2 regions of the Thermoanaerobacterium thermosulfurigenes genome follow, and region 2 is predicted to be linked to the other one. Evidence: riboswitches for the same ligand, from Rfam matches in the RefSeq annotation. Region 2 holds a riboswitch; the other holds the start of a gene.

Evidence for each region. Region 2 has a riboswitch for S-adenosylmethionine ahead of metA (homoserine O-acetyltransferase MetA). Riboswitches for the same ligand answer to the same signal wherever they lie in the genome.
Region 1: it holds a riboswitch for S-adenosylmethionine, as region 2 does, so the genes downstream of both, HNR52_RS06105 (methionine ABC transporter ATP-binding protein) here and metA (homoserine O-acetyltransferase MetA) in region 2, are expected to answer to the same signal.

What each region holds. Positions count from the first base shown of each region.
Region 1 is NZ_JBPODR010000011.1:51,575-54,776, reverse strand. Features, by position in the region: gene HNR52_RS06110 (methionine ABC transporter permease) at 1-518, opposite strand, end outside; gene HNR52_RS06105 (methionine ABC transporter ATP-binding protein) at 505-1,527, opposite strand; SAM riboswitch class I at 1,605-1,705, opposite strand; gene HNR52_RS06100 (BglG family transcription antiterminator) at 1,919-3,202, shown strand, end outside.
Region 2 is NZ_JBPODR010000021.1:6,604-9,805, reverse strand. Features, by position in the region: gene HNR52_RS08745 (APC family permease) at 1-654, opposite strand, end outside; gene metA (homoserine O-acetyltransferase MetA) at 799-1,716, opposite strand; SAM riboswitch class I at 1,780-1,887, opposite strand; gene HNR52_RS08735 (geranylgeranyl reductase family protein) at 2,076-3,202, shown strand, end outside.

The sequences.
Region 1 (3,202 bases), on a different contig from region 2:
CCTGCCATAGCAGAATACCCTAAAATATTTATAACCGTAAGAGTTATTCCCAATATAAGTGATGGCAATGATTCTGGAATCATGACTTTAAATATTATCTGTGGTATTGATGCACCGACAGATATAGATGCTTCAATGACACCCCAGTCTACTTCTTTAAGAGATGATTCTATGACTCTTGCAACAAATGGAGCTGCAGCAACTGACAATGGTACAATAGCAGCAGTAGGCCCTATAGTTGTGCCAACAATAAGCCTTGCCAATGGGAAGATTGCGATTATGAGGATTATGAACGGCACTGACCTCATGACATTAATTACAGTACCTAATATCTGATTTAACTTTAGGTTTTCCTTTATATGTCCTTTATCTGTTATGACGAGTATTATGCCGAGAGGCAGTCCTATGATTACTGAGAAAAGTGTTGAGAAAAATACCATGTACAAAGATTCCCAAAGAGGCTCCTCCATAAGTTGCCACAAGTTTAACAGATACTGCAATGTATTAGATGACACCATTTTTAAGCACCTCTATTCTAAGACCATTATTTTCTAAAAATTTTATCGCATCTTTTATAGAATTTTGTCCACCGCTTATTTTTATTAGGAGATTTCCTATTTGTGAGTTTTGCACCCTTTCGATATTTCCTGAAATGATATTCACTTCAACATCGAAATTTTTTATCATGTGAGATATGACAGGTTGGTTGCTGCTGCTGCCAAAAAACGATAATCTTAAGACTTCCTCGTTTGGGTTATCGTCATCAAGCAATATGTCTGGTGGAAGTTCAGCTATCATATCTTTTAAAAATCTTTTAGATGTTTCTGTTGAAGGGTTTGAAAAGATGTCTATTACATTTCCTTCCTCGATTATTCTGCCGTCTTCCAAAACTGCCACTTTGTCGCACAGATTTCTTATGACAGACATTTCGTGCGTTATTACCACGATTGTAATTCCGTATTGCTTGTTTATGTCCTTTAAAAGATTTAAGATGGATTCTGTCGTTGTAGGGTCTAAAGCGGATGTGGCTTCATCAGATAGAATTATGTCTGGATTGTTTGCTAAAGCTCTTGCGATTCCTACCCGTTGTTTTTGCCCGCCAGATAGCTGTGCAGGGTATGCGTACTTTTTATCTTTTAAATCTACCACATCCAGCAATTCATCAACGCGTTTTTTTATGGCAGAATCGCTGACTTTCGAGATCTTAAGAGGAAATGCTATGTTCTCATACACTGTAGAGTTCATCAAAAGATTGAAATGCTGAAATATCATGCCAATCTTTTTTCTCATATTTCTTAGTTCTTTTGGCTTTAACTTTGTCATTTCTACGCCGTTTATCAGTATGCTGCCAGATGTAGGTTTTTCCAACATGTTGATGCACCTTATCAATGATGATTTCCCGGCACCGCTTAGACCCATTATGCCATAAATTTTACCATCGCTTATAGTTAAGTTGATGTCCTTTAAAGCTACTACATCTTTTCCGTTTGTGTTGTAAACTTTGCTTAAGTTTTTTATTTCGATCAAATCATTTCACCTTCTTTTCGCAAATTTAATTTAAAAAAGCAATAAAAAAAAACCTCCAATGAAAGAGGTTTTGTCCTCTCTCATCTCTCAGCAATCGCTGCAGGAATTGGCACCATTGCACATACGTGCCGGTTGCCGGGTTTCATCGGGCCAGTCCCTCCACCTCTCTAGATAAGAGAATAATTTCGTTTTTAGTTGTTAAAATGATTATATAGGATGGATGTTGAAAAGTCAAGCAAAATTTTCATGCGGCAATATTAAATTTTTGTCATAATAAATCTGACAGCGTGTTCACAAGTTTGTGTTGATTTAATCAATAAATTGATTATAATTAAGATGAAAGATAAGTTAACTTATTAATAATTTGTCATAGATGAAAGGACAAATATCTATGAAAGAGTTAAGTAGGCGCCAATTAGAAATCTTCAAAAAGGTTCTTTCAAAAGAAGTTTCCAGTTTGGACGATATCGTCATTTTGTACAAGTTAAGCAAAAGGACTGTTTACAGGGAAATAAATGCGATAAATGAGTATATAAAAGAATACAATTTGAGGCTTAAAAATGACGATGGAGCATTAGTCTTAGAAGGAACTGATAATGATATCGAAAAATTCAAATTCGATGTAATAGGTTATAGGCCAAGCATTGATGCTGATAAAAGGCGAAAGCTGATACTGTCTGAGCTTTTGCAGATGAAAGAACCTGTAAAACTTGAGTACTTCGCTAAAGAATACAATGTGACTACGGCAACAATAAGCTATGACATTAAAGAGATCGATAAATGGCTAAACAAGCAAAATGTTACAATTGTAACTAAGCCTGGTGTTGGCATATACGTAAAAGGCGATGAAAACAATATAAGAAGGGCTATTATAAATTTTTTGTATGACAATGTAGAGACAAAAGACCTAATTGAGTTTTTAAATAAGGGGTACAATAATATAAACAAACTTAGTGAAGACATAAATGACAGGCTGCTTAGGCTTATAGACTATGATACGGTTTTAAAGATAGAGAAGGCTATACAAAAATTGGAGAAATCCCTTAATTACGAATTAGCAGAAAGCTCGTACATGGGGCTTACAGTGCATCTGGCATTGGCGCTAAAAAGAATAAAAGAAGGCGAAAAGATAAAAATAGGTAATGAAAGCCTTTATGAGCTTAAAAAGTCGGATGAGTTCGAATTTGCAGAAATGCTTGCCAGGTTTTTGGAAGAAGAATTCGACATTTCTATTCCGGAAGATGAAATCGGTTATATAACGATTCATCTACAAGGAGCAAGGTACAGGGCAAATACCGAAGACGTAAATGACGAGCTGCTAAATGAAATACTGCAGGAAATGATCAGCGTTGCAGAAGATGAATTTGGCACTGACTTCAAAGATGATATGATGCTTTTAAGCGGTTTAAAGACGCACCTAAGGCCTACTATCTTTAGACTTCGCATGGGTCTTGCGATTAGAAACCCGCTTATAAATGACATTAAAGAACGGTACAGCAGTTTATTTGAAAAATGTATATCTATTGCAAATGTGATTAAAGACAAGCTTAATGTTGATGTGCCTGATGATGAGATAGGATATATTGCGATGCATTTTGGCGCATCCATAGCAAGAAAAAGCGATATGACGAAAAGGCACAATATTTTAGTCGTGTGTGCCAGCGGCATAGGGACA
Region 2 (3,202 bases):
TTCTTCAGCAGTAATTGAGGCTGTTTCAAGTCCTATAAATGCCCACAGTGTTGAAGTAGCTGCTGCTGATAAAGTATTCATGCCTTTTCCTGCAGGAAATAATGGCATCACATTGCTTGACTTGAAATGTACTGCTGATACGATTATAAAGAACAAAAAAAGACATACTTCAAAAACAGTTATTGTTGTTTGAGTTGAGCCAGCTCTTTTTACACCTATAATGTTAATTATTGTAAAAATCCATAATATAGCACTAGTGTATATAAAAGCGGCTAAATGACTTTGTGATAAAATCGGGAATAAGGCGCTTGAGTAACTGGCAACTGCGATAACGACGGCAGCGTTTCCGATCCATGAACCATTCCAGTATAGCCACGCATTGATGAAACCTATAAAGTCTCCAAAAGCTAATTTTGAGTATTCATACGGGCCACCAGCTTTTGGAATTCTTGAACCTAAATTTGCAAATGACAATGCCAGCAATATTGATCCAATTCCTGTAACAAGCCATGCCAGTATTGTTGCGCCAGGACCTGATTTAGATGCAAGTGTAGCAGGAAGCATGAATATGCCGGAACCCATCATGTTACCTGTTACAAGTGCTGTGGCGATAAATAGGCCAATGTCTTTTTTAAGCTTTTGTGTTTTGTCCATATAGTACAATTCCTTTCTATAAGTTTTTGAAATAGCATAATTAAATTAGCACAGGAAAGTGAAAAAGTCAATGAATAATTTTGCAAAAATGATATAAAAAATGCAGGATATAAAATCGAGCTTTATAACCCGTATAAATAATATTTATTCAATTGAATTCACATCGTATGGTGTTTTTTGGTATACATAGTAATTTAACCAGTTAGAAAACAATAGATTTGCATGACTTCTCCATTTCACAATTGGCTCATTATTAGGGTCATCTCCTGGGAAATAGTTTTTTGGTATTTTTATAGGAATGCCTTTTTTTAAATCCCTTTCGTATTCGGATTTTAGCGTCAATGGATCATATTCAGAGTGACCTGTCACAAATATCTGTCTGCCTGATTTTGAAGCTACTATGTATACGCCTGCTTCGTCGGATTCAGAAAGTATTTCAAGGTCATCTACAAGCTCTATATCTTCTTTTCTGACTTCCGTATATCTTGAATGGGGCGCATAAAATTCGTCGTCAAATCCCCTTAATAAGTCGACATTTTTCTTAGATACTCTATGCAAAAATACGCCAAACATTTTCTCTTTCAGAGGATATTTAGGAATGCCATAGTGATAATATAGACCTGCTTGAGCACCCCAGCAAATATGAAAAGTGGAAAATACATTGTGCTTGCTCCATTCCATTATTTCTTCAAGCTCATGCCAATAATCAACATCTGAAAAGTCCAAAGTTTCCACTGGTGCTCCGGTTATTATGAGACCGTCAAATTTTTCATGTTTTACGTCATCAAATGTTTTGTAAAAAGCTTCTAAATACTCTGGCGCAGTGTTTTTAGATTTGTGTGATGCTGCATAGAGAAATTTTAGATCAATTTGCAGTGGATTGTTGCTAAGTAGCCTTAATAGCTGTGTTTCTGTCACACTTTTTGTAGGCATCAAGTTTAAGATGGCGATCTTAAGAGGGCGAATATCTTGATGAATTGCCCTTTCTTCAGCCATTACGAATATATTTTCTTTAGCTAAAATATCGATGGCAGGTAGGCCATTTGGTATATTGATGGGCATTTGCAAACCTCCTTCAATGTAAAAAATAAAACACCTCAGAGATGAGGCGTAGATAATCACATCTACTCATCTCCCAAAGCTATAAGCTTTGCAGGAATTAGCACCATTTTCATAAAATATGACGGTTGCCGGGTTTCACAGGGCCAGTCCCTCCACCACTCTTGATGAGTTTTGATTTACGATATTAAATTGTTAAAATAATTATATATTTATTGAAGTTTGATGTCAATAATATGAAGGGCATTTTTTGCTAATTCTTATATTTACAATTGTTTGTTTATGAATAGCTTAAAATAATCCAATTTGTGGCTTTTATTTAGTATGCTTTGCAATTATAATTGAATTTAGAGGTGAAAGAAATGTATGATGTAATTATTGTTGGTGGAGGACCTGCAGGATCTACATTAGGAAGAAAGCTGTCTAAAGAAGGATATAAGGTATTGTTGATAGAAAAGCATGTTTTTCCGAGGTACAAAGCCTGCGGTGGCGGAATAACTAAAAGGTGTTACAAATTATTAGATATTGATATAAGCCAATACGTAGAAGATATTACAAATGAAATCATTTTTAGATTTCCTAATGATAGAACAATAGCTTTGCAGACTGGTGAGCCCATAATATACCAAGTAGATAGGGTTAAATTTGATAAATATTTAATAGATAAAGCAGCTTATTATGGGTGTGAAATACATGATGGTGAATTATTTTATGACTTTTATCAGCATGATAAGGGACTTGTCGTTGTGACAGACAGGGGTGAATATGAGACAAAGGTTTTAGTAGGTGCAGATGGAATAAACAGCAATGTGGCACATAAAGCAAACTTAATAAATGGCAAAAAAGGCATAGCACTTGAAGGTGAAGTATACGTGGATAATAGCTTAATCGATGGATTAAAAGGGAAAGTTGTGGTAGATTTCAATGCAATAAGATATGGGTATGGATGGGTATTCCCCAAAGGTGACAGATTGTCTATTGGTGTCGGGACTTTTTTAAACAAAGTTTCAGACATAAAAGAAATGCTATCTAAAATGATAGAGGAAAATGTGGACGGAAATATAAAAGACTGCAAAATTTACGGGCATCAGTTGTCGTTTCCTGATGGGAGCGATGGTGTATTTAACAACGATAAAATAATATTGATTGGAGATGCTACAAGGCTTGCTGATCCATTTACAGGCGAAGGAATATACAATGCTTTGCTTACTGCAGACATATCATTTGATGTTCTAAAAAAGCATTTCAGTGGAGAATGTGGATTGGATGAATACACTATTAGACTCAATAGAGAAGTTGTGCCAGATGTTGGTTGGGCATATAGATTAGCGCAATTTACTTACAATAACATGGATTTCATAGAAAAATCAGTAAGATATTTTCCTAATGTGCTATCATACTTTGTAGATATAATGATGGGTGATAATACATATAAGAATTTTAAATTAAAAGTTCCAATGTATTCACTGCGGGTAATGACTTCTAAGAC